2 regions of the Paraburkholderia sp. 40 genome follow, and region 2 is predicted to be linked to the other one. Evidence: riboswitches for the same ligand, from Rfam matches in the RefSeq annotation. Region 2 holds a riboswitch; the other holds the start of a gene.
The links. A riboswitch is a leader RNA that binds a small molecule or an ion and turns the genes downstream of it on or off. The one in region 2 is predicted to bind thiamine pyrophosphate.

Region 1 (16,067 bases), 970 kb from region 2:
TCGCGAGCCCCGATAGCACGAGCACGATCAGATCGGCGATCGCGAAAAGGTAGGCGAATTTCTGCACCGCGTTGTAGACGCGCAGATCGCCATGCGAAAGCTTCCCGCGCAACGCGGCGACGAAATCGCGCAGTACCGCGCGCGGCGTCAGCGGCAGGAACTTGCGCACGAAGCGCCCGCTCGCGAGATTCAGCGCGACATACACGAGGCCGTTGAACACCAGCAGCCACATCGCCGCGAAGTGCCATTGCAGAGCGCCGCCGAGCCAGCCGCCCAGCGTGATCGCGGTCGGGAAGGTGAACGCCGGAAAGATCGGCGACGCGTCGTAGATGCGCCAGCCCGACAGCATCATCACGATCGCGGCGAGCGCATTCAGCCAATGCGTGATGCGCAGCCACAGCGGGTGAATGACGCCGCGCTTCGGCGCGGTGGGCGCGGCGGGTGCGCTGGGGCGCAAGGCGTGGGGTGTGGACATGGGGCTCTCCTCGAGCAGCGGTAGTGAGTACGGCGCGCGCGAGGTCGATCAACGGCACGCGGGAAGGTCGGTCGCTTGTAGCACGTCGCCGCTCGCGTCGCTTTCGACGAACGCGACCACGCCGAAGCGGTCGGCGGCGTTGGCGCTCGGATCGGCTTGCGCATCGACGCTCGCAGCGTGTACATCGATGTCCTGATGAATCCGCGCGTGACCGGAGACGAGCGGCACCGGCCCGAACCAGGCGCGCACGACGCGCTCGTGATGCAGCGTCGCGCCGCGGTTTTCGCCCGCGCCGACCTGCGTCGTCAGCGCGTTCTCATAGATCGCGAGATAGGCGCTCAACGCACCCGCGGCGGCGGCTGCCGTCGTGCTGAACTGCGCATCGACATCGAACGCGCCGGGCGCACGCGGGCTCAGCGCAAGTGCGACGCTCGCCTGGGCGGGTTCGGCGACGAGCTCGTCGATGCGGCGCTCGAAACTGTCGCGTTGCGACCAGTCGCGCAGCTCGCGGCCCGCGACGAACACTTCCGGCGTATAGAGCGTGTGCGCGCCCGCGAGACGCGTCAGCGTTTGCTGACGTTCGGTGAAGCGATGCTGGGAAAAGCGGTCGGTCCAGCCGAGGCTGTTCCAGTAGTCGACGTGCAGCGCGAGCGGCACGATGCCGTGCGCGGCACCGTCGCCTTTCCATTGACTGAGCCAGCGGTCGGCGGGCGGGCAGCTATCGCAGCCCTCGCTGCTGTAGAGCTCGACGAGCGCGACGCGGTGCGCGGGGCTGTGCGTGGCGCATAGGGGCCCGGCCGCGTCGGCCGCACTGATGCCAGAACCGCTCAGCAGAAAAAGCGCGAGGCCGACGGCGGGCGTCGAAAAAGTCGTAAAGCGCTGAAGTATCGAGCGATTGTGCGCGGTCGACATGACGTGCTCCGATCGTAATCTGCACGTTTGTCGAGCCGCGCGGCCGGTTATGACAAGCCTCTTTTAATTTTTTTCCGGCGTGGGATGAGCCAGCCAAAGCTCGCCCGCGACTCAGTCGTAACTGACCACCACCATCACGCGCGTATCCGTATCGGTGCGCTTCGCGTTCAGCGACAGCACGCCGCCCGCGCGATCGACCGCGTAGTGGCCGTCGCGGGCCGTCGCGACGCGCCCGGTGCCATCGACGAACCGCGCCGCCACCAGATCGCGCGACTGCGTGCCGCCGTTCACTTCGAGCGCGACATCGGCCCCGCTGACGACGCCCGGCGGCGCGCTGAACGTCACCGTGCGCGAGAAGCGCTGACCCGCGACGCTCGCGCTACCGACGGCGACGCCAGGGGGCGCCGTATCCACGCTGATCTGCATCGGCGGTGCAACGATCATCCCCTCGAACCGGATCACGCCGCCCGTCACCGTCGATGCCGCCGGCGCCGCCAGCGGCGCGGCAAGCAATGCCACCACCGCGACTGTGCGACCGAACGTTCGCCACCGCCTGCTTTCCGCTTTCATGTGCACCTCTTTGTCAATCGGCGCGAGTCGCCTCGCGCCATTCACGCGCCATCCCGCGAATCGCTTCGCTGGAGTGCGGCGTTCGCTGCACTTTGTTTAACGGCAATCCTCTGACTGGCTTGAACGCAATGCGGACCTCACCGCTTTCTTCTCGCACCGCACAAAAACGGTCAATCGACGGGCGCGACGTCGCAAACGGAGCTGCGTGAGACAGCGTGCTAACATCAAACTTTCGTCTCTCTGCTGCCGCGCGGCCTCACGCTTTGTCGCCCGGCACCTCTCGATCGCTCTTCCCCAACACCTGGTCGTTTTGCCCGTGACTTCTCTGCGTCGTCCGACTTTCCGTGCTCTCGCCCGCTTGCGCCCATGCCGCGCAGGCGAGTGCGCGCGCGCGGACGTCGCGTCGCACGGCCCCGGCGAGACGTCCCGAACGGTCCCGCTTCACGCCGCCCGGCGCCCTCGCTGACGCAGCCCGCCAATACCCAGGGCCGCGTCGCCGGGCACCGGGCTCTCCCATTCGTCCACTCATCCGCCGACCACCCCATGGGTCGTTGCACGCCGCCTTCCATGACCGCCTTATCCGGAGTCCTGATGATGAAGAAGATCAAAACCTGCTACCTGACCGAACTCGACGTGACCCGCCTCGAGAAATACGCGGCCGCCGACGCCAAGTTGCAGCACATGCTCGACGATGTGCTCGAACGCGCGGTGATCGTCGACTCGCACGACATCCCCGCCGACGTCGTCACGATGAACTCGCAAGCGACGCTGATCGACACGGCGAGCGGCGAACAGATGACATGGACCGTCGTCTATCCGCCCAACGCCGATTTCGGGCAAGGGCGCCTGAACGTGTTCTCGCCGGCTGGCCTCGCGCTGCTCGGCGCGCGCCGCGGCGAGAGCATCCGCTTCACGCCACCCAGCGGCGATCAGAAAGTGCTCAAGCTCGACAAAATCCTGTATCAGCCTGAAGCCGCCGACGATTTTTCACTGTAAGCCGGCCGTTCCCTCGCTGTAAGTTGCCCTGTCTGATGCGATCTCGAATCAAGCATAGGAGATGTCTGGTTTCATCCGGACCAGTTTTTGAATCATTCAGACAGGTTGCCAAACCGCGGGCGGGCGGTGTATCGTGTGCGCTGCTAACGCGGGGGTCCTGCGTAGCGCGGAGCTGGAGGTCCGTGTTGCGTGGGTGAGAAATACCCTTTGAACCTGATCTGGATAATGCCAGCGCAGGGAAGCGTACGGATTTCGCTCCAGCCTCAAGGGCCTCACCTCTCCGCGATTTCCGACTACTTCCATCTCGGTCTCCTGCTTAGCCGCCCCACTTTGTACGGAGACTTGCATGAACGCCAATCCGAAGTTTATTTCCGCCGAAGCCCACGTGGACGAGGCCGCCGTCGCGCCGTTGCCGAATTCGCGCAAGGTCTACGTGAGCGGCTCGCGCCCCGACATCCGCGTGCCGATGCGCGAAATCTCGCAGGCCGACACGCCCGACAGCTTCGGCGGCGAAAAGAATCCGCCGATCTACGTGTACGACACGTCGGGCCCCTACTCCGACCCGGACGCGGAGATCGACATCCGCGCGGGTCTACCCGCGCTGCGCCAGGCGTGGATCGAGGAGCGCGGCGACACCGAGCCGCTGACCGGTCTGTCGAGCAGCTTCAGCCGCGAGCGCGCCGCCGATCCGGCCACCGCGCAGCTGCGTTTTCCGGGACTGCATCGCACGCCGCGCCGCGCGATCGCCGGCAGGAACGTGACGCAGATGCACTACGCGAAGCAAGGCATCATCACGCCGGAAATGGAATACATCGCGATTCGCGAAAACCAGCGCCGTGCCGAATACCTCGAGACCCTGAAGACGAGCGGCCCGAACGGCGCGAAGCTCGCCGCGATGATGGGGCGTCAGCACCCCGGCCAGGCATTCGGCGCGAGCGCGTTCGGTCCGAACGGCCTCACCGAAATCACCGCGGAATTCGTGCGCGAGGAAATCGCGCGCGGCCGCGCGATCATCCCGAACAACATCAATCACCCGGAAAGCGAGCCGATGATCATCGGCCGGAACTTCCTCGTGAAGGTCAATGCGAACATCGGCAACTCGGCGGTGACATCGTCGATCGGCGAGGAAGTCGACAAGATGACGTGGGCGATCCGCTGGGGCGGCGACACGGTGATGGATCTGTCGACCGGCAAGCACATTCATGAAACGCGCGAATGGATCATCCGCAATAGCCCGGTGCCGATCGGCACGGTGCCGATCTATCAGGCCCTCGAAAAGGTCAACGGCAAGGCTGAAGACCTCACCTGGGAAATCTTCCGCGACACGCTGATCGAGCAGGCCGAGCAAGGCGTCGACTACTTCACGATCCACGCGGGCGTGCGTCTGCAATATGTGCCGCTCACGGCGAACCGGATGACCGGCATCGTGTCGCGCGGCGGCTCGATCATGGCGAAGTGGTGTCTCGCGCATCACAAGGAAAGCTTCCTGTACGAGCATTTCGAAGAGATCTGCGAAATCATGAAGGCCTACGACGTGGCCTTCTCACTCGGCGACGGCCTGCGTCCCGGCTCGATCTACGACGCGAACGACGAAGCGCAACTGGGCGAGCTGAAGACGCTCGGCGAACTCACGCAGATCGCGTGGAAGCACGACGTGCAGGTGATGATCGAAGGTCCGGGCCATGTACCGATGCAGCTGATCAAGGAAAACATGGACCTGCAGCTCGACTGGTGCGACGAGGCGCCGTTCTACACGCTCGGGCCGCTGACCACCGACATCGCGCCGGGCTACGACCACATCACGTCGGGCATTGGCGCCGCGATGATCGGCTGGTTCGGCACCGCGATGCTGTGCTACGTGACGCCGAAGGAACACCTCGGTCTGCCGAACAAGGACGACGTGAAGACCGGCATCATCACGTACAAGCTCGCCGCGCATGCCGCCGATCTCGCGAAGGGTCATCCGGGTGCGCAGGTGCGCGACAACGCGCTGTCGAAGGCGCGCTTCGAATTCCGCTGGGAAGACCAGTTCAATCTCGGTCTCGACCCGGACAAGGCGCGCGAATTCCACGACGAAACGCTGCCGAAGGATTCGGCCAAGGTCGCGCATTTCTGCTCGATGTGCGGCCCGCACTTCTGCTCGATGAAGATCACCCAGGACGTACGCGAGTTCGCCGCGCAACAAGGCCTCACCGACGACGAAGCACTGAAGAAAGGCATGGAAGTAAAGTCGATCGAGTTCATGAAGCAAGGCGCGGAGATTTATCAACGGCAATGAGCGGGTTGCGCGATTCGCGCTAACCAGCACTGCAGTATCGAAGCCCGCCGGCATGGCGGGCTTTTTTATTCCACCGCATCGAGCAGGCACGTTGCGTGCTGAGAGAAAGAAACATCTGTTTCCAACAACGAGCGGAGTCAGCATCATGAATTCGATCCGTCATCCCGGTACTCGTCTTGGTACGGTCGCAGCCGCCCTTTCACTTGTCGCGGGTCTCGCGGCATGCGGCGACATGTCCCCACGCACACGCGATACCGCGATCGGCGCGGGTGTCGGCGGCGCGGCCGGCGCGGCGATCGGCGGCAATGGCTGGTCGACGCTGGGCGGCGCGGCGGTAGGCGGCGTCATCGGTAACCAGGTCGGCAAGTGAGCGTTGCGTCCGATGACGTGTCTAACGATTCATACAGGACAGCAAACGATTTTTTCGAACCACGATCCGGACTGCCGAGGGCGGCGGATGCGGTGCGCCCTCGTCCCGACGACGCGCGTGGAAATAGACTGAAATATGCGGTTGCGGTTTTGCCACAGCGCTGCCGCGGCAAGAGCGTAAGCTCCTCATAACGACGTCGCGCAAGGCGGCATCGGTTCATCGAGGAGCGCGCCATGAAGTCCCGCTTCGTCACCCATCTTTGCGTGGTGCGCCTCTCGACGCCACGCGATTCATCCAGTTTTTCCGCAAGGTTCGCGCGGCCCGCCACCGCGATTTGCGTGCTCGCCTCGAGTCTCTTTTTTGCAGGCTGCTATTACCCCGCCGGCTACTATCCCGCCGGCTATTACCCGTCGTACTATTCGACCGCGCCCGCGACCGCAGCCGACCAAACCGCGCCGGCGACCGATCAACAGCAGCCGCCTCAAGCCCAGGCGCAAATGCAGGTCGCACCGCAAGACATGCCGCCCGGTTATGCGGTCCCCGCGCCCGTGTATGCGGCGCCGCCGGTTTATCCCGCCTACTATCCGCCGCCGGCTTATCCTTATCCCGCTTATTACGGCTACCCCGCCTACTACGGACCGTCGATTGCGATCGGCATTGGCGGTTATTGGGGCGGTCATTGGGGCGGCCATTGGGGCGGTCATGGGGGCGGCCACTCGCATTGACCTGTCCTCTTTCGTCGCGGAGCGCGCACGCGCCGGCACTTCAACTGCCGGCGCGCGCGCTTCTTCATGAGTCGTTTTTCCGCGCGTATCGCCCTCCGCCGCGCATACCCCGCCCGTACTTTCCCGGCTTGACGCGCCGATAGGGCGCTCTATCCTTGGAAGGTTTCATGCAGCACCCGCTTAAATCGGGCGACGCCGCTTTGTCGAGGCCACTTGCGAGCGTCCGCCGTGTCAGAGCGACGCGCCGTCATGCGCAATCCCCCGCGTCGAATTACACAACAACGAAGGAGACGTGATGTTTCATCAACTACTCACTCCGGTTGGCAATTCGCTTTTTCCGTCGTTCATCGTCGCCGCGCTGCCGATCATCGTCGTGCTCGCGTTGCTCGGCTGGGCGCGCAGGCCCGCGTGGCAAGCGTCGCTCGCGGGACTGATCATTGGTTTGATCGTGGCGATTTTCGTCTGGCAGTTTCCGGTCGGGCTCGCGTTCAACTCGGTCGCGGCTGGCGTCGTGTTCGCGATCTGGCCAGTGATGTGGATCGTGTTCACCGCGATCCTGCTGTACAACATCGCGCAGCGCTCGGGACGCTTCGAGGCCTTCCGCCTGTGGATGATCGACAACCTGCCGAACGACCGGCGCATCGTGCTCGTCGTGGTCGGCTTTTCGTTCGGCGCGCTGCTCGAGGGCATTTCGGGTTTCGGCACGCCGGTCGCGATCACGAGCTCGCTGCTGATCATGCTCGGCTTTCCGACGCTCGAAGCGCTGACCTTCACGCTGATCTTCAACACCGCGCCAGTCGCATTCGGCGCGCTCGGCGTGCCGATCACGGTGCTCGGCGCGGTCACGCATCTGCCGTCCGACGTGCTCGCGAAAATGGTCGGGCGGCAATTGCCTTTCTTCGCGGTCCTGCTGCCCTTCTATGTGATCGGCGTGTACGCGGGTTTTCGCAACATGCTGCGGATCTGGCCGGTGCTGCTGGTCTCGGGCCTGAGCTTCGCGCTGACCCAGTTCGTCGTCTCGAACTTCGTGAACTACAGCCTGACCGACGTGCTGTCTTCGCTGGTTTCTCTGATCCTCACCGTTGCGTTCCTGCGCGTCTGGAAGCCCGCCGTCGATCCGAAATTCGCGGTCAACGTCGATCGCGTCAGCGAGGTGCGCGGCAAGATCGGCGGCGCACAGGGCTGGTATCCGTGGATCATCGTGTCGGTCGTCGTGATCATCTGGACGATCGCGAGGATCTTCACGATCGGCGACATCAAGGTGTCGTGGCCCGGTCTCGACAAGGCCGTGTTCATCACGCTCTACAACACGCCGTACGGCGCGATCTGGGACTTCCAGCCGCTCGCGACCGGTACCGCGATCCTCGTCGCCGCGCTCATCACGGCGTTCGTCGTACGGCTCTCGCCCGCCGAGTTCGGCAAGGCGATCTCCGATACGTGGGTGCAAACGCGCATCGCGATCCTGACCGTGGCAACGATCGTCGGCCTCGCTTACCTGATGAACTACTCGGGACTCACCTACACGCTCGGTCTCGGCGTTGCGTCGGTCGGGCCGCTGTTTCCGCTCGTGTCGGCGTTCCTCGGCTGGGTGGCGGTGTTCCTGTCGGGCAGCGATACGTCGGGCAATGCGCTGTTCGGCAATCTGCAGGTGGTCGCGGCCAACCAGCTCAATCTGAATCCGGTGCTGATGGCGGCGACCAACTCGTCGGGCGGCGTGATGGGCAAGATGATCTCGCCGCAGAACATCGCGACCGGCGTCGCGACCACCGAGTTGAAGGGCAAGGAAGGCGTCGTGTTCGCCAAGACCTTCAAACATTCGATTCTGCTGACGGTGCTGCTTGGCGTGCTCGTCTGGGCGCAGCAGAACGTCCTGCAATGGATGATTCCGCATTGAGGCCGCGCCAGTAACGGCGCAATGCAATTCACATCTTTTCGGACGGCCGCCCGCGCATCGCGGGCGCCGTTTCCGATCCCTCCCCACTGCCGTTCCGCCTGATCGCAATTTTTCTCACATATCGGTGAGAATTGCTCGTTTGGCGCGCGCCCTCGCAGCGCTTACCATCGACCTCACCGGACGCGGCGGTCTCCCGGATCTTGCCGTTTCATCCTGTACTGAAACGATTCGCGCGATCGCACTGTTACGATGAGCTGGCGTCCCGACTCAACTGCGCGTGGCGCCATTCCAATGAAAACCAGAAACCTGCTGCAACTGCTGATCCTCGCTGCCCTGTGGGGCGCATCGTTCCTGTTCATCCGCGTCGGCGTGACCGACTTCGGCGTCGCGCCGCTGATGGCGCTGCGCGTCGGCATCGGCGCACTCTTTCTCGCGATCGTGCTGATCGCGCGACGGCCGCTGCAACAGTCCGCCACCGTGTTGCGCACGCGCGCAGTGCCGCTGCTCGTGGTCGGTATCCTCAATTCGGCGGCACCATTCTGCCTGTTCGCGTATGCCGAGCTGACGCTGTCGGCGGGCGTCACGTCGGTGATCAATGCGTGCGCGCCGCTGTGGGGCGCGCTGGTCGGCTTCCTGTGGCTGCGCGACCGGCTCAGCGTACTGCGCACGCTCGGTCTCGTGGTCGGCTTTCTCGGCGTGCTGATGCTCGTGTGGGATCAGATCGCGGCGCCGGCCGGCTCGGCCGCCTCGCCGCTGAGCGTCGCGCTCGCGGCCGGCGCCGCGCTCGGCGCGACGCTGCTCTACGGCATCGCCGCCAACTACACGAAGCGTCACCTGACTGGTGTCGACGCGCTGACCGTCGCGACCGGCACGATGATCGGCGCGACGATCGTGCTGCTGCCGCTCGCGGTCATCTACTGGCCCGCCGCGCCGATCTCGCTGCGCGCGTGGGGCGCGGTGATCGCGCTCGGCGTCGCCTGTACCGGCATCGCGTACATGCTTTTCTTCCATCTGATCGCGGTCGCCGGGCCGACGCGCGCGATCACCGTGACCTTCGTGATTCCGATCTTCGGCATTCTGTGGGGCGCGTTGTTTCTCGGCGAGACGGTGTCGCCCGGCATGCTTGAAGGGTGCGCGGTGATTCTGGTCGGCACCGCGTTGGCGACCGGCGTAGTCAAGCGCTTGCCGTGGATGGGGACGCGGCGCGCGGATACCTGAGCGCACGGAGTCAATCGGCAACCGCGCCGGGTCGCGGCTTGCCGATCCGGTCACGTTACATCGGCTCACGCGCGCGCCCTTCGCGCGTCAAATGCATAGTCAAAAAAAACCGCCCGGATTTCTCCGGGCGGTTTCGTCGAACCGGCGGCGTCGGCCGCAAGGCTCTCGTATCAGTGCAGCTGGTCGGCCATCAGGCTCATGATCTGCTTGGCCTGCGAGCTTTCGTCGAGCTGACCCTTGTCGTCGACCACGGCCACGCGGGTCTGGTTCGGCGTCACCGCGCGCACGTTCACGCGATACTGCCTGGCGACCTTCTCCTTCTTGCCGTGGAAGACCTGGCTCCAGAAGCCCTGCTCGGCCGACGACATATCCTTCGGATCGACGTAGCGCACGAAATAGAGGCCGCGGCTCAGGTCGCGATCGTCGACCGTGAAATTGCTGCGATCGAGCGCGAGGCCCACGCGCAGCCACGCGCGGTCATACGGCTCGGCGAGCGTGAGTTCGGTCGATGAAAGCTGCGCCGACGTGTTGTTGGCCGAATCCGCGTCCGGCATAGGCGGTTGCGCCGCGAGCGCGACGTTCTGCGCGACAACGGCGGCCGTCGCCGACTTCGCACCCGCCGTCGCCGCGTTCGGCGCGATCTGCGTGCCCGCGGGCGACAGCTCGGCGTTCTGTGTGCCACCCGCGTTGCTACCCGAATCGGCCCGCGCGAGCGAGGCCATCAGGCGCTTCAGATATTCCTGCTCGAGCGCCGGGTCGTTCGGCTTGGGTTGCCACTGGGTCGACTCGTTGTTCGTACCGGTGATCGCCTCACGCATGCCTTTCTGGCTGACGAACACATAGGTGCCGCCCTTCGGCGCCGCTTCGAGACGCGTGCGGAACTTGTTGCGCTCCGAACTCACGTAGCTGTTGCCCATGGCCTTCGACAGCGTGTTGCGGATAAAGCCGTCGTTGATCTGCGCGTGGGTTTCGTTCCAGTCGGTTTCCATCACGCCCTTGTCGCGCTGGTCGACGACGAGCAGGAAGCCCTGCTCCTGCCAGAAGCGGCGGATTTGCGGCCAGGCCTGATCGGGCGTTTTATTGTCGATCACGAGCCAGCTCTCGGTGCCGTCGCGCTGGATGTGGATGCCCTGGACGGGCGGCACGACCGCGACCGCGTCGCCGGCCGGCGCCTGTGCCTGCACGTGTTTCAGCGTGGACAGCGAGGTTTCGCCGCCCTGCGGCGGCAGCGAACGCTGATCGGCCGTCTCGTCGATCATGTTCGGCGGTACGGCAAGCGATACCTGCTTCGAACGGGAGTCGCTCCTATAGTCGATTTTGGTCGGCGACGAGGTGCCGCAGCCGGCGACCAGCCCGCCTGCCATGAGCATTACTGCGAACCGCTTGGTGAGACGAAAATCAGTCATGTTCGGGGAATCCTTCCGCTACGCCACGGCAAGTTTCCGTGGATCAACCCAACATTTTACCGGTCCCGGCGAGGCCTGTGCAAAAACTGGGGTTTGCCCGCGAATCGCCGCATGCCACGGCTACGAAGCGACCACGGGAAAAAAGTCCGCGCCCGTCATGATATTTGCCTTCTTATGAGGTAAATTTAACACTCAATAACACTTTCGAGTTGACATTGGGAGTATTCCCAAGTCTTTGCCGGAGGCCCGCCGAATAAGGGCTTCCGGTCTGCATGCGGCTTGTTTTTAAACATGGCGCGCGGTCCTGTCCGCCGCGATGTGCAAAGACCAGAAAAAACCGGCGCCAGGTTAATCGAGTTATCTCAATAAAAAATCCGGCGCCAAACGAGGAAGGCCTCATGTCCCAGTCCTGTCTCAATCCATCCGCGATCGCCTCGGCGATCGCCGTCGTCGCGTGCTGCGCGAGCTTCGGCGCGCATGCCGAATTGGGCGGCACGATGCCGAGCCAGGCGGTTTCGGGCGCGAGCGCGCCGCGCACGCTGCTCAATGGCGCACTGCGCGAGCGCACGTGGACCGACGCTGGCAATACGACCATCAACGAATACGCGACCAGCACCGGCCTGATCGTCGCCTACGCGTGGCAAGGCCCGACGATGCCGGATCTGCACGCGCTACTCGGCAAATACGGCGACTCGTACAAGACAGGCGCCGCGGCGGCGGCCGGCAGCGGCAATCTGCATTCGTCGCGGGTCACGCGCGCCGACGTGATCGTCGAGTCCGGCGGACCGATGCGCGGCTACGTCGGCCGCGCGTGGCTGCCGGCGGCTTTGCCCGCCGGCGTCACCTCCGACGACATCCAGTAACGCGTGCGCCCCGCACGCGTCGCTCGCGCCCCCTTCACGCCTGAGTTCCACCCGACGGATCGCCACGCCATGAAATCCGCCTTGCGTTTCCATGCCCTGCTTCTGATCGTCTGCGTGGCCCTCGTCGGCTGCGGCGGCGGAGGCGGCAGTTCCTCGTCCAGCTCGTCCGGCTCGGGCTCGACGCCGTCCGCGACCGCGCCGACCTCGTCGGCCAGTTCCACGAGCGCGTCGAACACGACGCAGAGCGCGAACGTGCCGCAATCGACCACGCCCAACGTGCAGTTGGTCACGGTCGGCGTATCGCCCGGCAATACGCGCAACATGCTGACGACGAGCGTCACCGTCTGCCAGGCCGGCACCAGCAACTGCGCGACAATCGACGACATCCAGGTCGACACCGGCTCGAACGGCCTGCGCATCCTCGCATCGGCGCTGCCGACGACCCTGTCGCTGCCGACCATCGCCGCGGGCGGCGGCGTGAGCGCCGAATGCGCGGTGTTCGGCAGCGGTTATGCGTGGGGCTCGATCCGCAACGCGGACGTACGCATGGCTGGCCAACAGGCGTCATCGATTCCGATCCAGGTAATCGCCGACAGTGCACTGCCCGCCGCACCCACCGACTGCGCGAACGCCGGCGCGTCGCTGCTGACGGTGTCGAGCCTGCACTCGAACGGGATCCTCGGCGTGGGCCTGTTCCCGGTCGACTGCGGCAACGGCTGCTCGAACTCCGCATTGCCGCGCTGGTACTACAGCTGCACGACGAGCGGTTGCACCGCAACCGCGCAGCCGCTCGCACAGCAGGTGACCAACCCGGTCAGCAGCTTCCCGCTCGACAACAACGGCGTCGTGATCGAGCTGCCGGCCGTCGCCGATGCGGGCGCGGCCAGCGTGTCGGGCTCGTTGATCTTCGGCATCGGCACCCAGTCGAACAACACGCTGACGAGCCCGAACGTCCTGAAGGCGAACGCCGCGACCGGCTACGTGACGACGAACTCGGGCGGTCAGACCTATGCGGTGAGCTATCTCGACAGCGGCTCGAACGGCCTGTTCTTCCACTCGACGCAGTTCCCGTTGTGCGGCTTCTGGTACTGCCCGACTTCGACGCAGTCGGCGAGCGCGTCGATCACCGGCATCGATGGCGTGTCGAGCACGGTGTCATTCGACATAGCCAATTCGAGCACGCTGTTCTCATCGTCGAACAACGCTTTCGACAATCTCGCCGGCAATTCGAGTCAGGGCTTCGGCTGGGGCTTGCCGTTCTTTTACGGCAAACGCATTTACACGGCGATTGCGGCCCGCAATACGTCGGCCGGCCAGGGGCCGTATTACGCGTTCTGAGATTGATTGGGTTGGATGCGCAGCGATGCCGCGAGACGCGGACGGGAACTCAGCCCGCCGTGCTGGCCGGTTGCGCGGCCGGCGCGGCCAGCTTTGCCGGCGCGAGCCAGCGGAATACGTCCAGCTCTTCGCCGTGGAACGTGCACTCGGCGGCGGCCGGCGTGCTGACCCTCTTCGGCTCGGCCTGCTTCGCGGCCACATTGACGTCCGTCGCCGCTTGCGATGCCGATGCCGCGAGCGGCGCGGAGACCGCCACCTCGGACGCGCTTACCCGATGGTCGATCGTCCCCTCCACCACGACGCGCGAGCCGCGAATCGCGGCCCCGCGATGCGTGACCCGCAGCGTATCCGACGACATCCCCGACGACGCCTCGGCCAGCTTGCTGCGCATCAATTGTTCGCACGCGCTCGAATTGCGGGTACCGATCGTGCAGGCCGCCAGCAGCGCCGCGGCGCTCGCGACACAGGCGATAGAGAGAAGGCGAATCTTCATCGATGTTCCGTTGTTCCAGGCCTCGGTCATTGTAGCTTACGACCCCGTCGCCCGACTTCGCGGCCGCCTGCCGCTTGACCTTGACGCGGCGCATCGGCATCGTGTTGACCGGCCGCGTCCTCGATGGCGCAGCCGGCAGCCCGGTTGCCCACATTGCACGGCGAATTCAAAACGACTCTACTCCCGGTAACGATCTCGGCTTCTTCATGCTCAGCCTCGTCCTGCTCGCGATCGTCGCCTACGCCGCGACCAATATCGACAACCTGTTCGTGCTGCTCGGCTTTCTGACCGAAACGGGCGTGGAGCGGCGCCGCGTGGTCGCGGGACAGTACGCGGGCTCTTTGATCCTCGTCGCCGCGGCGCTCGTGCTCGCGGCCTTGCTCACGCGCCTGCCGGCCGGTTATGTGGGCCTGCTCGGCTTGCTGCCGATCGTCGTGGGCCTGCACAAGGCCTGGCAGCGCTTCGGTCCCGGCCACGCGCGGCGCAACGCCAGCGAAGATAGCGAGGACAGCCGCGCAAGCGCTCCGCCATCCGTTCGCGGCTCATCGAGCTGGACCGTCGCGAGCGTCGCCATCGCCAACGGCTCGGACAACCTCGCCGTCTACGTGCCGCTGTACGCGAGTCGTACACCCGCCGAGAACGCGCTGGTTTCGCTCGTGTTCGTCGTGATGATCGGGCTCTGGTGCGCGGGCGCGGCATGGCTGGTCGACCACCCGTTGCTCGGCGCGCCGATCCGGCGCTACGGCTCGGCGCTGCTGCCGCTGATCCTGCTCGCGATAGGCGTATCGGTGATTGTGAGCAGCGATACGTTGCGACTTTTGTCCGGCGCGTGATCAACGCGGGGCGTCGACGAAGACTGCGCGGCACGCAACCGCTTCAGCTTGCCGCCTTCAGCGTCGTAGTCCTCGTCTGCCGATCCTGCTTCGCCAGTCTCAATTCGCCGGCTGGGGCGGTTGCACGTAAATACGCACGCCCGCCAGCGGCGCGCCATAGCCGCCCGCGCTCGCGTTGTTCGGCAAGCCGTTGACCAGTTGCGCACGCGGATCGGTCGGATTCAGATTCAGCTCGCCCGCCTGCTGGTTGCCATGCGTCGGATACTCGCTGCCGCGCGCCGCCTGCGGCATCAGACGCGTACTGTTCTGCGGCGCGTTCACGTCGTTCTGCGCGCTGAGCCCCTGCGCGCCCGCCTGCCCGACGAACCCACATGCCAACGCCGCGCACGCGCAGATTCTCGCGAGGCTGGATATCTTCGCTACCCCTTTCATGTTCACCTCCTGCTCTGTGAATTGACGACGCCTCGTGAGCTCACCCCTGAATCGGGTGCCGCGCGAGCGTCCCACGGCACCTTCCCTGCGAGCGGCCGCTCGCCCCCTTCTGCAGCCGAGCAGGCCGCGGCCCACTCCACCTCGGCCCTTGACGCTTTCTCAATAATATGTTCCCATTGCGCACTATGTACCGCGCCCAGACCACCCTATCGCTACTACTAGCCCGCTCTACCGGGCTAGGTCTGCTGCTGCGCGCGTCCGCTTCTCTCTGATACACCGAAGCATCGCTTGAATCCCCAGTAACTGACCCAGCCCCGGTTTCCGACCGGCGGCCCAGTATCGCGTTTTCGTCGTCCGGTCGACACCCGTTCCACGGTCTCTCCCCCGGATGATGAAAATGTTGAAAAATCCTGCTACCAAGTACCGTTCGTTCAAGCCGATCAATTTGACGGATCGCCAGTGGCCGTCGCGCACCATCACGCGCGCGCCGATCTGGATGAGCACCGACCTGCGCGACGGCAACCAGGCGCTGTTCGAGCCGATGAACGCCGAGCGCAAAATGCGCATGTTCAAGACGCTGGTGCAGATCGGCTTCAAGGAAATCGAAGTCGCGTTTCCGTCGGCGTCGCAGACCGATTTCAACTTCGTGCGCGAGCTGATCGAGGGCGGCCATATTCCCGACGACGTGACGATCGAAGTGCTCACGCAGGCGCGCGACGATCTGATCGAGCGTACTTTCGAATCGTTGCGCGGCGCCCCGCGCGCGATCGTCCATCTGTACAACGCGACCGCGCCGGAATTCCGCAAGATCGTGTTCGGCCTCGAAAAGAGCGGCGTGATCGAACTCGCGCAGAAAGCCGCGCGCACGATGAAGCGCCTCGCCGACGCGCAACCGGACACGCACTTCACGCTGCAATACAGCCCGGAAGTGTTCAGCGGCACCGAACTCGAATTCGCGAAGGAAGTCTGCGACGCGGTGTTCGACATCTGGCAACCGACGCCCGAGCACAAGGCGATCGTCAATCTGCCGGCCACCGTCGAAATGGCCACGCCGAACGTCTACGCGGACCAGATCGAATGGATGCACCGCAATCTCGCGCGCCGCGACTCGCTGATCGTCTCCGTCCACCCGCATAACGACCGCGGCACGGCCGTCGCGGCCGCGGAGCTCGCGGTGATGGCGGGTGCGGATCGCGTCGAAGGTTGTCTGTTCGGCAACGGCGAGCGCACCGGCAACGTCGACCTCGTCACGCTCGCGTTGAAC
Region 2 (16,067 bases):
TAGATGCGGTCGATCAGCGTCTCGCCCTCGGCGCGCAGCGCGGCGATCACAAGACTCGCGGACGCGCGCAGATCGGTGGCCATCACCTTCGCGCCGGACAGTTTTTCGACGCCGGTTACGAGCGCCGTGTTGCCGTCGATCGTGATGCTCGCGCCGAGACGGTTCAGCTCCTGGACGTGCATGAAACGGTTTTCGAAGATCGTCTCCACGACTTGCGACGTACCGTTCGCGATCGTGTTGAGCGCCGTGAACTGCGCCTGCATGTCGGTCGGAAACGCCGGGTATTCGGAGGTGCGGAACGTGACCGCGCTCGGGCGCTTGTCCATGCGCACGCGCATCCAGTCGTCGCCTTCCTCGACCGTGACGCCCGCTTCGCGCAGCTTTTCGGTGACGGCTTCGAGCAGCAGCGGACGCATCTTGCGCAGCATGACGTCGCCGCCGGCCGTCGCGACCGCGCACAGGAAAGTGCCCGCTTCGATGCGGTCCGGAATCACCGTGTGCTTCGCACCGTGCAGCTTGTCGACGCCATGGATCACCAGACGGTCGGTGCCGATGCCTTCGATCTTCGCGCCCATCGCGACGAGCAGATGCGCGAGGTCGACCACTTCGGGTTCGCGCGCTGCGTTCTCGATGACCGTCTCGCCTTCGGCAAGCACCGCCGCCATCAGCAGGTTCTCGGTACCGGTCACGGTGATCATGTCGGTGACGATGCGCGCGCCCTTCAGACGCTTCGCGCGCGCTTCGATGAAGCCGTGCTCGATCGTGATCTCGGCACCCATCGCCTGCAGACCCTTGATGTGCTGATCGACCGGACGCGCGCCGATCGCGCAGCCGCCCGGCAGCGACACGCGCGCATGACCGAAGCGCGCGACGAGCGGACCGAGCACGAGGATCGACGCGCGCATCGTCTTCACCATTTCGTACGGCGCGACGAGGTTGTCGACCTTGGACGCGTCGAGCGCGACGCGCCCTTCGCCGGCTTCGATACGCACCCCCATCTGGCCGAGCAGTTTGAGCATCGTGCGCACGTCCTGCAGATCGGGCACGTTCTCCAGATGCACCGGATCGGCGCTCAGCAGACCCGCGCACAGGATCGGCAATGCCGCGTTTTTCGCACCCGAGACGACAACTTCACCGGAGAGCGGGTAGCCACCTTCAATGATGAGTTTATCCATGCCTGTCGGTTCCTGATCGGCCCGGTTCGCGTCCGGACCTGCTTTGTCTGTGTTTGGCGCGCCGCTAGCGGTGTCGCGCCCTTCCTGAGTAATTCGCACTAAATTTCCAGATTACGCGTTCTGCCATTCGGCGGGCGTCAGCGTCTTCATGCTGAGCGCGTGGATTTCTTCGCGCATGCGGTCGCCGAGCGCCGCATACACGAGTTGGTGACGCTGGATCAGGCGCTTGCCTTCGAAGTTCGGCGAGACGATCGTCGCAAAGAAATGCTGACCGTCGCCTTCGACGTCGAGATGCTCGCACGCGAGTCCAGCTGCAATGTACTGTTTGACCTGTTCGGGAGTCGGCAACATGAGAGAAGCTCCTCGTCAGTGGCGCAGCTTGTAGCCGGTAGCGAGCATGCGCATCGCCACAGCGGCCAGCACCACGAAGAAACCGGCGACGATCGCGAGGCTCACCAGCGGGTCGATATCCGACACGCCGAAAAAACCATAGCGAAAGCCGTCGATCATGTAGAAAAACGGATTGAGCCGCGATACTTCGCGCCATACGGGCGGCAGCGTATGCGTCGAGTAGAACACGCCCGACAGGAACGTGAGCGGCATGATCAGAAAGTTCTGGAACGCGGCGAGCTGGTCGAACTTCTCGGCCCAAATGCCGGCGATCAGACCCAGCGTGCCGAGAATCGCCGAGCCGAACATCGCGAACACGATGATGTAGAGCGGCGCGGTGAAGGCGAGCGGCACGAACCAGATCGTCACGATGAACACGCCGAAGCCGACACACAGCCCGCGCGCCACGGCCGCGAGCACGTAGGGCCGCGAACATCTCGTGGTGCGACAGCGGCGGCAGCAGCACGAACACGAGGTTGCCGGTGATCTTCGATTGAATCAGCGACGAAGAACTATTCGCGAACGCGTTCTGCAGCACGCTCATCATCACGAGGCCCGGAATCAGGAAGCTCGTGTATTCGACGCCCGGATAGACCTGCACGTGGCCGCGCAGCGCGTGGCCGAAGATGGTCAGGTAAAGCAGCGCGGTGATGACCGGCGCGAGCACGGTCTGGAAAGACACCTTCCAGAAGCGCAGCAGTTCTTTGTAAAACAGCGTGCTAAATCCACTGTACCCGCTCATGCAAGCCCCTCGATCACTTCTGGACCGTTCATCACCTGAACGAATACGTCTTCGAGGTCGGCCTTGCGGACCTCGATTTCTTCGAATGTACAACCGGCCGCGCGGCATTGCGCGAGGATGCGCTCGACGTCGTCGTAGCTCGTCAGGCGCAGCAGATGCTGGCGGCCATTGCCGTTGCCGGCGCCGCTTTCCGCCTCGAGCGGACGCAGATCGGCGGGCAGCACGCCCTGCGCGAAGCGAACGAACAGTTGCATGCCGGCGAAACGCTGCAGAAGTGTGCTGGTGCGATCGAGCGCGACGACCTCGCCACGGCGCAGCATCGCGATGCGGTCGCACAACGATTCGGCTTCTTCCAGATAGTGCGTGGTCAGCACGATCGTGTGGCCTTCGCGATTCAGGCGCGAGATGAACTTCCACAGCGTCTGGCGCAACTCGACGTCGACACCCGCGGTCGGCTCGTCGAGCACGATCACCGGCGGGCGGTGCACGAGCGCCTGCGCGACCAGCACGCGGCGCTTCATGCCGCCCGACAGCGCGCGCATGTTGGCATCGGCCTTTTCGGTGAGATCGAGATTGGCCATGATCTCGTCGATCCACGCGTCGTTGTTGCGCAGCCCGTAGTAGCCGGACTGGATGCGCAAGGTTTCGCGCACCGTGAAGAACGGATCGAACACGAGCTCCTGCGGCACCACGCCGAGCGCGCGGCGCGCGTTGCGGAAATCGTCGACGACGTCGTGACCGCGCACCGCGATGCTGCCTTCGTCGGCGCGCGCGAGACCCGCGAGTATGCTGATGAGCGTCGTCTTGCCCGCGCCGTTCGGACCGAGCAGTCCGAAGAATTCGCCTTCTTCGACCGCGAGGCTGACGCCCTTGAGCGCCTGCAAGTCCTTGTAGCGCTTCTTGACGTTACGAATTTCTATGGCTGACATGACTATGGGCCGCGTGCGTCGCGGCGCCTGAAGTAGCCCCCAATGGAGCTTGGGGACGCGCAAATGCTGGAAGAAACGGAACCGGGGCCGATTAGGGGGCCAGTTCAACGCCACAAAAAAACGTTTGATTATAGGGCAAAAACTGACACCCCCGGCTTGGCCCGAAGGGAGGAGACGACGCTAGAGGAGCGTCAATGTCGCGCTGACGCAACCATGCTGGAGGCGCCAGAGGAGAGAAGAGTATCGACGCCGTAGGCCTGCGCGAGACTGGCGAGCCCAGCCGGCAGATTGACGATTTCGAACTTGCCGCCGCGCGCCGCCGCGGCCCGCACCCACGCGAGCAGGACGGCGAGCGCCGACGAATCGAATTGCGTGAGCGGCGCGCAATCGACGCCGCCCGCACCCGCCGCGATGCGTTGCAGACCCGCCGCGAGCGCGGCCTTCGCGCTCTCGTGGGTCAGCGTCGTGCCGCTGTCGAAGCGGTTCGCAACCGCGTTCAGCACGTCGCTCACGATTGCTTGCCTGCGGCGAGTTGCTGATTGCGCTGCGTGAGGAACTGGATCAGTCCGTCCACGCCCTTCTGCTGGATCTGCTCGTTGAACTGCTGCTGATACGCCTGGATCAGCCACGCGCCGAGCACGTTGATGTCATACACGCGCCAGCCCTGCGCCGTCTTGTACAGGCGGTAGTCGAGTTCGATCGGCTGGCCGTTGTTCATCACGACCGAGCGCACCACCGTGTCGGTGTCGTCCGGGTTCATGCGGAACGGCTTGTACTGGATCTGCTGGTCGCGCACCTGCGCGAGCGCGCCCGAGTACGTGCGGATCAGCAGCATCTTGAACTGCTCGACCACCTGGTTCTGCTGTTCGGGCGTCGCGGTGCGCCAGTTACGGCCCATCGCGAGCTGGGTGGTGCGGCGGAAGTCCGTGTACGGCAGGATCTTTTCGTTGACGAGCGCCGTGATCTGCTTGATGTCGCCCTGCTGGATCGACTTGTCGCCGCGAATCGCGTCCATCACCTGCTGGGTGACGGTCTTGATCAGCGCGTCGGGCGCGTTGGTGTCGACGGTTTGCGCCGATGCGCCCGCGCTGATGAACGAAAACAACGCGGCAAACAACGGAATCAGGAAGAATTTTTTCATATCGAGCTTTGCCTCAAATATAGTGCAACAGTTTGAACCGACCTTATCACGCGAGTTCGACGGCAATCCATGCGCAAACTGCGAGAGTCGTATCGATCTGTTACGACTGCACGTTCAACGCAATCTTAAGGACGGGAAGTTGAAGCGCGTGGGCGGCACCAACTGACCGGCCGGAATTTGCGTTTCCGGGCCGCCTTTCAGGTCGAGAGGCGGTGTTTCGGCGCCCGACGCGGCCTCCGGTGCCGACGCGCCTTGCGGCGTGCCCACGGCCGCGCCGGATGCGGGAGCCGGCTTGGCCGGCGCACCTGCCGCGCCCGCCTCGCCTTCGTCGTACTTCGGCAGCGGCGCTTCCTCGTCGTAGCTCGGCAGTTCCTGCGGACGCCGGCGGTTATCCGACAACAGATACTGCCGGCGCTGCAGATACGCGTTACGCACGAACGAGTATTTGTCGAGCGCCGCGCCTTCCAGCAGGTTGCTCGCTCCGAGCAGATTCGCGCGCGTGTTGACGATGTTCAGGCCATACAGCGCCCAGCTCAGGCCCGGCGGGTCGACGTAGCTGATCGGGTTCACGTAGTAGTTGCCGAGCGAGCCGACCGCATCGCGCACCGTGCTCGGCCCGAACAGCGGCAGCACCAGATAGGGGCCCGCCGGCACGCCGTAGTGGCCGAGCGTCAGACCGAGGTCGTTGTCGTGCTTCGGGAGCTTCGCGAGCGTCGCGACGTCGAACAGGCCGCCGACGCCGAACAACGTGTTGATCACGATCCGCATGATGTCGGACACGCCGTCGGCGATGCGCAGCTGCAGCAGGTTGTTCGCCGCGATATAGACGTCGCCGATGTTCGAGAAAAAGTTCGTCACGCTGTCGCGAACCGGCTGCGGCGTGACCCAAACGTAGCCCTGCGCAACCGGCTTCAGCGCGTACTGGTCGATCTTGTCGTTGACGGTGAAGATCGTACGGTTCAGCCCTTCGAACGGGTCGCCCTTGGTAGGCGTCTGCACGGTCGTGCAACCGGCGAGCAGCGCAGCCGCCACGGCGACCTTGCCTAACTGTAGGACGCGCGCGCCGCTGCGCGGGGTCTGCAGTGTCGTCTGCATCTAATTCTCCTTGTTGGCCTTACTGGCCGGCAGCGCCGGAGGCCGGCGCGCCCGGCGCCGGTGCAGGGGCGGATGCGGCGGGCTTCGCCGCGCCGGAATCCGCGGCTTTGCTATACAGGAACTGGCCGATCAGGTTTTCCAGCACGATCGCCGATTGCGTCATCGAGATCGTATCGCCGGCCTTCAACATTTCCGAGTCGCCCCCCGGCTCGAGCCCGATGTACTGCTCGCCGAGCAGACCCGAGGTCAGGATCTTCGCCGAAGTGTCCCTCGGAAACTGATATTGCTTGTCGATATCGATCGTGACGAGCGCCTGGTAGGCGTTGCTGTCGAAGCCGATCGACGCGACCCGGCCGACCGTCACGCCAGCGCTCTTCACCGGCGCGCGTGGCTTCAGCCCGCCGATGTTGTCGAACTTGAGCTTGACCGGGTAGGTTGCCTGGAACGACAACGAGCTCATATTGCCCGCCTTCAGCGCAAGAAACAGCAACGCCACGAAACCCAGCACCACGAACAGGCCGACCCAGAAGTCGAGAACATTCTTTTTCATCGTCATCCCAAAGTGAATCCGCCGCGCCGCCGCCACCTCCCGCCGTGCGCGGCGCATCATGCACCGCCGGCGGCCGGCATGCTGCGCGGTCTTAGCTGAACATTAGTGCGGTCAGCAGGAAATCGAGCCCGAGCACCGCGAGCGACGCGTACACGACCGTGCGGGTCGTCGCGCGCGACACGCCTTCCGGCGTCGGCTTCGCCTCGTAGCCCTGAAACAGCGCGACGAAGGTCACCGCGAGGCCGAACACCACGCTCTTGACGACCCCGGCGCCGACATCGCGCCACACGTCGACGCCGCTTTGCATCTGCGACCAGAACGCGCCGGCATCGACGCCGATCAGCAGCACGCCCACCACGTAACCGCCCAGAACGCCGACCGCGCTGAAGATCGCGGCGAGGATCGGCATCGACACGATGCCGGCCCACAGGCGCGGCGCGATCACGACCTTGACCGGATCGACGGCCATCATTTCCATCGCGGTGAGCTGCTCGCCCGCCTTCATCAGGCCGATTTCGGCGGTCAGCGACGTGCCCGCGCGCCCGGCGAACAGCAGCGCGGTCACGACCGGCCCGAGTTCGCGCACGAGCGACAGCGCGACCAGCAACCCGAGCGCCTGCTCGGAGCCATAACGGTTCAGCGTGTAATAGCCCTGCAACCCGAGCACGAAACCAACGAACAGCCCCGACACCGCGATGATCACTAGCGAATAATTACCGACGAAGTGGATCTGCTTCGTGACAAGACGCGGGCGGCGCAGCAGCGGGAAAAATTCGAGCACGAGCCGCAGGAAGAAGCGCGTCGCGTAGCCGGCGGTGCCGAGCCCGGTGATGACCGAGCGACCGATCGAACTGATCATGACTGGCCTCCGCCGATGCCGAAGTCCGCCGCGAGCGGCGTCTGCGCCGGATAGTGGAATCTGAACGGGCCGTCCGGCGCGCCGTCGATGAACTGCCGCACGGTCGGATCGGTCGACGCGCGCAGTTCGTCGGGCGTGCCCTCGGCAAGCACACCGCCGTTGGACAGGAAGTACACGTAGTCGGCGATCGCGAATGATTCCGGCACGTCATGCGTGACGAGAATCGACGTGGCGCCGAGCGCCCGGTTCAGCGTGCGGATCAGGTTCGCGGTGATGCCGAGCGAGATTGGGTCGAGACCGGCGAACGGCTCGTCGTACATCATCAGTTCGGGGTCGAGCGCGATTGCGCGCGCGAGCGCCACGCGCCGCGCCATGCCGCCGGAAATCTCGGACGGCAGCAGGTCGCGCGCGCCGCGCAGGCCGACCGCGTTGAGCTTCATCAGCACGAGGTCGCGCAGCAGTTCTTCGGGGAGATCGGTGTGCTCGCGTAGCGAGAAGGCGACGTTTTCGAACACCGTCATGTCGGTGAACAGCGCGCCGAACTGGAACAGCATGCCCATCTTGCGGCGCAGCCCGTAAAGGCCTTCGCGCGTCTGCTCGCCGATGTCCTGGCCGTGGAACAGCACCTGGCCGCGCTGGGCGCGCACGAGGCCGCCGATCAGCCGCAGCACCGTGGTCTTGCCGCAACCCGAGCCGCCCATGACCGCGACGACCTGACCGCGACGAAAGCGCAGATTCAGATTCGACAGGACGAGCCGGTCGCCGTAACCGAAGTCGACGTCGCGCAGCTCGAGTAAGGTCTCGGGATAGAAAAGCACCAAACTGACGATCCTTTTACAGGGAAGGCCGAATTATAGGGCCATCGTGCAAAAGCTGCCGTGAGGTGCCCCGTTCCTTGACTATGCCTGACGATTATTGCGTAAACATGTGTTGCAGCGCAGAAACAGCGGCGGCCGGGTCGGTCGCTTCCGTCACCGCGCGCACCACGGCCGCGCAGCCGACACCGGTCGCGAGCACGTCAGGCAGCACCTGCAGATCGATCCCGCCGACCGCGACGAGCGGCACCACGCCGTCGAGCAGCCGCACATAGCGTGCGAGGCGGCGCAAGCCCTGCGGCGCGGTCGGCATCACTTTGGTGGTGGTCGGGAACACGGCGCCCAACGCAATATAGCTCGGACGGAAATGCAGCGCCTTCAGCATCTCGTAGAAGCCGTGAGTCGACAGACCGAGCCGGATGCCCGCGTCGGCCAGCGCGGACAGGTCCGCCGTATGCACGTCTTCCTGGCCGAGATGTACGCCGTACGCGCCCGCCTCGAGCGCCGCCTGCCAGTGATCGTTGATGAACACCTGCGCGTCGTGCGCGCGGCCGGCCGCCACGCAGCGCGCGATTTCGCGCTTCAGCTCGTCGGCGGGTTCGGCCGACTTGCGGCGCAACTGCACCGTCTTCACGCCGAAGCCGACCACCCGTTCGACCCAGTCCGCGGTCGGCAACACCGGATACAGGCCGAGCCTTGCCGGGCAGCGCGGGAACGCCTTGGCGGGTGCCGCCGGCAGGTCGATAAGGCGCGGAAAGCGAGCGAGGTCGGCCGGGAAAGCATCGTCGGCGCGGGTCTCGTCGCCATCGCGCCACGCGAGCGCGAGCACCAGCGCGTCGTGCGGATCGAAACCGCAGTCGAGGAACGCGGCAAGCGCGGGAATCCAGTCTTCCGCCAGATGGCCTTCGAGGCCGTACTTCTCGCCGCCCAGATGCAGCGTCGCGCGGTTTTCCGCGGCGACGATCACGCCCGCACCCCGCGTCAGCCAGCGCGCGATTTGCTCGCCGCGCTGCTGTGCGTCGGCGGTCACGATCAGGTCGCCACCGTTCGGTTCGTCGGGTGCGATCAGGCAGATGCGCCACGGCGCGTGCGTCAGCGGCCAGTCGCCGAGACGTGCGCGGATGCGCTCGGCGGCTTCGATGAGTTCGTCGGCCGTCGGCCAGAACAGATCGCGGTCCTTCAGCGTCAACGACTGAGTCATGCGGCCCCCCCATCCTGATGCCAGAACGGCATGCCGACCACCGGCGTGCTCGCGTGCGCGCTCTCGCGCTCGGCCATCGGGCCCGCGAGATACGCTTGCCGACCCGCCTCGACGCCCAGCGCGAATGCGCGCGCCATCGCGTCGGGGTGCGTCGCCTGCGACACTGCCGTGTTCAGCAGCACGCCGTCGAAGCCCCACTCCATCACCTGGGCCGCATGCGACGGCACGCCGAGCCCGGCATCGACGATCAGCGGCACGTCCGGCAACCGCTCGCGCAACACGCGCAGCCCGTATGGATTGATCACGCCCTTGCCGGTGCCGATCGGCGCGCCCCACGGCATCAGCGCCTCGCAGCCGGCGTCGAGCAGACGGCGGCCGATCACCAGATCTTCGGTGCAGTACGGCAGCACCTTGAAGCCATCCTTGACGAGCCGCGCGGCGGCTTCGATCAGGCCGACCGGGTCGGGCTGCAGTGTGTAGTCGTCGCCGATCAGTTCGAGCTTGATCCACTCGGTCTCGAAGATTTCGCGCGCCATGTGCGCGGTCGTCACCGCTTCACCGACGCTCAGGCAACCTGCCGTGTTCGGCAAGAGCGGCACGCCATGGCGCTTGAGCAGATCGAAGAAGCCGGCTTCGGCGTGGCCCTCGTTCATCTGACGGCGCAGCGCGACCGTCACCATGCCGGGGCGCGCGGCGTCGATCGAATCGGACAGCGATTGCAGCGACGGATAGCGCGATGTGCCGAGCAGCACGCGGCTTGCAAAAGTTTGACCGTATAGCGTCAGCGCGTCGGCGGTCTCGTGAGAAGTCATTTGCATCATCCTGGTTTGCCCTCGCGGCTAGAACCGACCGCGTTGCGGCAATGGGTTTTCGGCGACGGTTGTTGCGTTCGGTAAGCGACAGGCTGGCGCGGTCGCGCTCAGCCGCCCGCGACCGGCTGCACGACGTCGAGCCGGTCGCCCGTTTGCAACGCGCGCGCCGCATGCTGCGCACGCGCGACGAAATCGCCGTTGAGCGCGACCGCGAACGGCGGACGTGCGCCAAAGGCGGCGAGCGCATCGGCGACAGTCGCGCCCTCGGGCAGCGACAACGGCTTCTGATTGATATGAATGTCCATGGTGTTCGAATACGGTTCAATCGATGGCGCAAGCGGCATCGCGCGCGGCACGTTGGCCGCTACGCTCGGGCCGGCTCGCGCGCGAAATGCTGCTGGAACAGCTCGCTCCAGCGTGAGTCGCGCCGCCAGCCGGCGAATGCGTCGGCATCACCGACGCGGCCGTCGAGCAGCGCGCTCGCGAAGCGCACGGCTTCGTCGGCGACTTCGGGCGCGATCATGTAGCCGTGCCGGTACAGGCCGTTCACGCGCAGCGTGCGCGCGCCGTCCCACAGCAGCGCGGGACGATGATCGGGCAAGGTCGGCCGGCACTGCGAATTCAGCTCGAGAATGCGCGCCTCGCCGAAGCCCGGGTGCACCGAAAACGCCGCGCTCAGCAACTCGAGCGCCGAACGCACGCTGACGGGCGACATGTCCTCGCCCTCCACCTCGGTCGCGCCGATCACGTAGAGGCCGTTCTGCTTCGGCGCGATATACAGCGGGTAACGCGGATGCAGTAGCCGCACCGGGCGCGTCAGCTGCAGGTGAGGCGCATGCACGCGCGCAACTTCGCCGCGGATGCCGCGCAGCGTCGGCAGCACCGGCTTCGCGCCGAGCCCGCGGCAATCGATGGTGATGCCGGCCTCGGGCAGCGATGCGTCCTCGATCGGCGTGTTCCAGTGCGTGTCGACGCCGCGCTCGGCAAGCCCGGCCGCGAGCGCGGACAGCACCTGGCGGTTGTCGAGCTGGCCTTCTCGCGGCAGCAGCCAGCCTTGGCTGAAGCGGCCGGCCAACGCGGGTTCGGCGGCGCCGAGCTGCGCGCCCGCCAACGCGACGAAGCCGCCGTCGAGCAACTCGGCCGGCGCGTTCGCACGCACGCGCCGCTCGAATAGCGGCGCCTCGGTGCGATCCGCGTGATGCCAGACGACGAGCGTGCCGTTGCGCTGGAAAAACACCGGCTCCGGCAGTTCGGCAAGCACGCGCGGCCAGCTTTCGAGCGAACTCCCGCCAAGCCGCGTGATCAGCAGCTCGGCGCTCGCGGCCTCTGCCAGCGGTGCGAGCATCGCGGCGGCGACCCACGCGGCAGCCTGCGAACCGGTGGCATCGCCGCGCTCGTAGAGCGCCACGCGATGCCCGTCGCCAGCGAGGCGCCACGCGACCAGCCGGCCGCACAGGCCGCCGCCGAGCACGGCGAAATCGGGTCGGGCGGGACGGTTCATCGCGCGCGCTCCGTTCGACTGCGGTGGGCAAAACCAAGACGGCACGGCTCGCCCGAGGCGGCGTGACGAAGGGAAAAATGCATGTCTGAAGAATAGGCGGTCATCGAGTCCTTTCCGTACGGCCAAAAAACGCACGTACCCAGGACGAAACCGGCGGGTGAAGCCGGCCGGTCACGACGTGCACATGTGAGCTGCGCTCGCCGCCCGGCGGGGAATGGAAGACGGTTGCTTCCGGAAACTTCCCGCGCCGGTATTACCCGGATCGGGTGCAAAGGGTCTCTCTCAGCCTCGCCGTCCCGGCATGAAAGTCATGCCGCCTGTGGGCGAAGCACCCCTGTTTCGTCGCAGGTCATTAGACCATAAAAGGCGCGGCGCCCGCAAACCAGCGCTCCGCGGTCGCCACCCCAATTTTGATCTGGCACCGTCTGTCGAGATGCCGGTGCGAAGCGGCCCGGCGCTCTGGCACAATGCCGTGACCGGTGCCGCAAAAACGCGGCGCGCGCGGCGCTCGTGGCCGCATGCGTGGCGGCGGCACCCCAGCGGATGCCGGCCCCGAAAATTAATTTTCGCTTAAGGGCGTCACGCCAGAATCGGGCGCCCGTCCGGACTCGCGTTCATCGAGCGTGATGGCGCGATGCCCGGCCAGGTATCGCAGACCCGCGGCAGCCACGCCCTCGCAAAGGAGCCTGCTGTTCGCGGGATCGCCCGACATGGGTCAACCAGATCGGACCCGTACGCCGGAATGGCACTTCGGGTCAGCACTTCATCAGGACGCTCATGACACCACATACTTCCGCCAGCCCCGCGCTGCCGCCCGACGAAACGGTCTCCGCGTGGACCCTGATCAAGCCCTACTGGGTTTCCGAGGAACGAGGCATCGCGTGGGGGCTGCTCGTCACGATCATCGTGATGAACCTGCTCGTCGTCTGGATCAACGTGCGCCTGAATAGCTGGAGCAGGGACTTCTACAACGCGCTGCAGGCGAAGAACGTCCACGACTTCCCGCACCTGCTGATGATCTTTACCGGACTCGCGTTCGGTTTCATCATCCTTGCCGTGTATGGACGCTATCTGCGCCAGATGCTCGGCTTCCGCTGGCGCCAGTGGCTGACCACCCGCTACCTGAACGAGTGGCTCAACGACAGCGCGTTCTACCGCATCGAGCGCGACCGCCTCGCCGACAACCCCGACCAGCGGATCAGCGACGACCTGCAGTCGTTCGCGACCACCACGCTGTCGCTGACGCTCGATCTGCTGTCGACCGTCGTCACGCTCGTGTCGTTCATCACGATCCTGTGGTCGCTCGCGGGCGCGTTGAGCATCTCGCTCGGCGGCATGCCGCTGCAGATCCCCGGCTACATGGTGTGGGCCGCCGCGCTGTATGCGGTGGTCGGCTCGCTCATCACGCAGAAGGTCGGCCATCCGCTCGTGTCGATCAACTATCAGGCGCAGAAAGTCGAGGCCGATTTCCGTTTCGGCTTGATCCGGCTGCGTGAGAACGCCGAGCAGATCGCGTTCTACAACGGCATGGAAACCGAGAAGACGAACGCGCGCACGCTGTTCGGCCGCATCCGCGACAACTGGTGGCAGGTAATGAAGTACACGAAGCGCCTGACCTTCGTGCTGAGCTTCTACGGCCAGATCGCGATCATTTTCCCGATCGTCGTCGCCTCGCCGCGCTACTTCGCGGGCGCATTCACGTTCGGCGTGCTGATGCAGATTTCGAGCGCGTTCGGCACGGTCAGCGATTCGTTCTCGTGGTTCATCAACAGTTATACGAGCCTCGTCGAATGGCGCGCGACCGTGAACCGGTTGCGCGAATTCAAGCGCGTCGTGCATTCGCCGCGTCTGAAGGAATCGGTGTCGCCGGCCACGGAACATGGCGGCATCAATCTGCATTTCGTCGACAGCAACACGCTTACCACCGACAGCCTCCAGCTCGCGCTGCCCAATGGCAACCCACTGTCGCGCATCCGCGATATCGCGATCCAGCCGGGCTCGCGCTGGCTCGTGCGCGGTCCGTCGGGCGCCGGCAAGAGCACGCTGATGCGCGCGCTCGCGGGCCTGTGGCCCTTCGGCGATGGCTCGATCGACGCACCGGTCAACGCGCGCATGATGTTCATCCCGCAGGTCAGCTACATGCCGATCGGCACGCTGAAGGCGGCGCTCGCGTATCCGTCGGCGGCGGACACCTATGGCGACGACGAATGCCGCGACGCGCTCATCACCTGCCATCTGTCGGAATACGCGGACCGTCTGCAGGAAACGGCGCACTGGACTCGCGTGCTGTCGCCGGGTGAGCAGCAGCGCTTTGCCGCCGCGCGAGTGCTGCTGCACAAGCCGGACTACCTGTTCCTCGACGAAGCGACCAGCGCGCTCGACGCGGAAAACGAGGCGCGGCTCTATCGGCTGTTCACCGAGCGGTTGCCGAAGGCTGCGATCGTCAGCGTCGCGCATCGCGAATCGCTCGCAGCGTTCCATGACGAAACGCTCGACGTCGAGCGTTCTGTCGAAGCGGTAGCGGCGTGAGCGACGCGAGCGGCGCTCACGTCAGCGAAGCGCACGGCGCCGCCGCTCGCGTCGTGCTGATCACCGGCGCCGGTTCCGGCATCGGCGCGGCGCTCGCACGGCGCCTCGCGGCGCCGCATACGTCGTTGATGCTGCACGCGCGCGGCGCAGACGACGCCTCCCGTCGACGGCTCGTGCAGGTTGCCGCCGACTGCACGGCAAGCGGCGCACGCTGCGCGACCGTGTTCGGCGACCTCGCCGAGCGCGGCGCGGCGGAGCACGTGATCCATCAGACGCTTGCGAGCTTCGGCGCACTCGATCAACTGGTCGCGAACGCCGGCCATGCGCAGCGCCAAACGCTGGCCGCGCTCGATCCCGACACCTTCGGCGCCGCCTTCGCCGCGATGCCAGCCGCCTTCGCCGCGCTCGTGCGGCGCGCGATGCCCGCGCTCGAAACATCGAAGCGCGGTCGCGTGGTCGCCTTGAGTTCGTTCGTCGCGCATCGCTATCGCGCGGATGCGCCATTCGCCGCGACGGCGGCCGCGAAAGCGGCACTCGAAGCGCTTGCGAAAACGGCGGCCGCGGAGCTCGCGCCGCTCGGCGTGACCGTCAATTGCGTGGCGCCGGGCTACACGCGCAAGGATCGCGGCCCAAGCGCCGACAACGCGGCCGTGTGGGCGCACGCCGCCGAAGCCACGCCGCTCGGTCATGTTGCCGAACCGGACGACGTCGCCGCGCTGATCGCATTCCTGCTGTCCGACGCGGCACGCCACCACATCACCGGCCAGGTGATTCACATCGATGGCGGCTTGACGCTCGGTTAAGCCTCGCCTGCGCGCCGGCACCTCCGGACGCAACATCCGGAAAGACACGAGAAGAGTTCGAAAGCATTTGCGGAGCGCGCAAGCTGTTCCGCGCTTTGAAAATGCCTGCGAGCAGCGACGATAGTCGTACGGGCCGCGCCATGCGCCGGCCTTCGTTGATGTCAGTCACGTCTTTCATCGCAACCGCTCTTCGGACTCCTCGCCCATGTCATTCGCTCGCCGTGTTTCACCTTTGCTCCCGTCTTTGCTCCCGCGCATCGCGCTCGCCTGCGGCGCGGCGCTGCTGCTCACGAACGCCGTCGATGCCGCGCAAACGACCGTGCCGAACCAACCCGCCGATATCTGCGCGGCGCTCACGCACATCGTCGATGCGAGCGATTTCCGGCGACTGCCAAACGAGACCGCCGCGCAACTGCCGGGCGTATCCAATACGGACGATTGCCGCGCCAGCCCGCACGCGTACGACTGCCACTGGCGCGCGCACTGGCAAGCCGACGGCGTCATCAACGATCCGCTCGAAGAACTCGGCGCCGACATCGCCGCCTGCTTTCCGCGCGTCGTGCACGACGTCAACACACCCGTGCGCCAGCATTTCGTCGTGACCACCGACGCCCGTCGCGTGAACGTCACCGCGAGCGTGCAAGGTCAGAACGAACTGCGACTGCGCGTGACGCGATGAGCGCGCGGCCGTCGCTGCTTTTGATGCTCCATCGCACTTCGTGACCGGGATCGGGCGCTGCCTCATGACCTCGTCGCCGACCGTGCGCGCGCCAGCGGCAACCAGGCATTCGCGCCTGTGTCCGGTCGCCTCGCTGATATGCCGGCGTCGTTGCGCCCTCGCCGCCTTCGCCGCGACGCTGACGCTCGCGCTCGACGGCTGCGCCTGGACGCTGATCCAGGCCGCCGACGCCACCGGCTCCGTCATCCCGGCCGGCTACGCGATCGCGTCGAACTACTCGTCGCCGACCTTCGTCAACGGGCGCCCCGCGGATTTGCAGCACCTCTGCATCGAAGTGAACCCGACGGTGTCGGTCGGCGATTTCGTGCCGGCGCTGCAGTTCGCGCTCGAGCGGCGCGGTATTCGTTCGGACGTCTACAATCCGGGCACCTCGCCGGCCGGCTGCGAAGCGCGGCTCGTCTACAACGCCGCGATCGACTATGGCCACCGCTCGTTCAGCGACGAATCGATCCAGTACCTGTCGATCATCGATCTGACGCTGATCCAGAGCGGCCGCATTCTGGTCACCGCGCGCTATCAGACCGGCGGCCTGAACACCGACCGTTTTTCGTCGGCCTCGGTCAAGCTCGGCGGACTGATCGAGCGGATGGTGGTCGATCGGACCGATTTCCCGCGTCAAGCGCAGCAACGGCAGACCCTGCAAACCTCGCTGGCCTTCCCGCCGCCCCACTGAGTGCTCGCGGCTTTGCTTTCGCTTGCAGCGCCTTACACGGGAAAGGATTGGAAAGCGGTATACGCTTTGCGCGGCCCGTGCGCATCACTAAGATGACCTGAATGAACCAGACC

Region 1: another riboswitch for thiamine pyrophosphate. It lies ahead of thiC (phosphomethylpyrimidine synthase ThiC); the one in region 2 lies ahead of OKW28_RS33865 (FAD-dependent oxidoreductase).

Annotation. Positions count from the first base shown of each region.
Region 1 is NZ_JBNPVY010000004.1:1,621,979-1,638,045, forward strand. Features, by position in the region: gene OKW28_RS29160 (cytochrome b/b6 domain-containing protein) at 1-475, opposite strand, end outside; gene OKW28_RS29165 (DUF1223 domain-containing protein) at 524-1,387, opposite strand; gene OKW28_RS29170 (hypothetical protein) at 1,499-1,957, opposite strand; gene OKW28_RS29175 (GreA/GreB family elongation factor) at 2,549-2,953, shown strand; TPP riboswitch at 3,094-3,211, shown strand; gene thiC (phosphomethylpyrimidine synthase ThiC) at 3,300-5,231, shown strand; gene OKW28_RS29185 (glycine zipper 2TM domain-containing protein) at 5,377-5,601, shown strand; gene OKW28_RS29190 (hypothetical protein) at 5,835-6,326, shown strand; gene OKW28_RS29195 (L-lactate permease) at 6,622-8,220, shown strand; gene OKW28_RS29200 (DMT family transporter) at 8,512-9,438, shown strand; gene bamC (outer membrane protein assembly factor BamC) at 9,609-10,844, opposite strand; gene OKW28_RS29210 (DUF2844 domain-containing protein) at 11,243-11,707, shown strand; gene OKW28_RS29215 (DUF3443 domain-containing protein) at 11,777-13,045, shown strand; gene OKW28_RS29220 (hypothetical protein) at 13,095-13,538, opposite strand; gene OKW28_RS29225 (cadmium resistance transporter) at 13,619-14,371, shown strand; gene OKW28_RS29230 (hypothetical protein) at 14,471-14,803, opposite strand; gene leuA (2-isopropylmalate synthase) at 15,201-16,067, shown strand, end outside.
Region 2 is NZ_JBNPVY010000004.1:2,593,044-2,609,110, forward strand. Features, by position in the region: gene murA (UDP-N-acetylglucosamine 1-carboxyvinyltransferase) at 1-1,175, opposite strand, end outside; gene OKW28_RS33805 (BolA family protein) at 1,287-1,526, opposite strand; partial or broken gene OKW28_RS33810 (ABC transporter permease) at 1,542-2,307, opposite strand; gene OKW28_RS33815 (ABC transporter ATP-binding protein) at 2,304-3,236, opposite strand; gene OKW28_RS33820 (STAS domain-containing protein) at 3,428-3,748, opposite strand; gene OKW28_RS33825 (MlaC/ttg2D family ABC transporter substrate-binding protein) at 3,745-4,377, opposite strand; gene OKW28_RS33830 (MlaA family lipoprotein) at 4,492-5,472, opposite strand; gene mlaD (outer membrane lipid asymmetry maintenance protein MlaD) at 5,492-6,022, opposite strand; gene mlaE (lipid asymmetry maintenance ABC transporter permease subunit MlaE) at 6,114-6,881, opposite strand; gene OKW28_RS33845 (ABC transporter ATP-binding protein) at 6,878-7,702, opposite strand; gene thiE (thiamine phosphate synthase) at 7,794-8,897, opposite strand; gene OKW28_RS33855 (thiazole synthase) at 8,894-9,709, opposite strand; gene thiS (sulfur carrier protein ThiS) at 9,817-10,014, opposite strand; gene OKW28_RS33865 (FAD-dependent oxidoreductase) at 10,074-11,210, opposite strand; TPP riboswitch at 11,433-11,556, opposite strand; gene OKW28_RS33870 (ABC transporter ATP-binding protein/permease) at 11,988-13,739, shown strand; gene OKW28_RS33875 (SDR family NAD(P)-dependent oxidoreductase) at 13,736-14,542, shown strand; gene OKW28_RS33880 (hypothetical protein) at 14,748-15,221, shown strand; gene OKW28_RS33885 (hypothetical protein) at 15,286-15,954, shown strand; gene OKW28_RS33890 (response regulator) at 16,056-16,067, shown strand, end outside.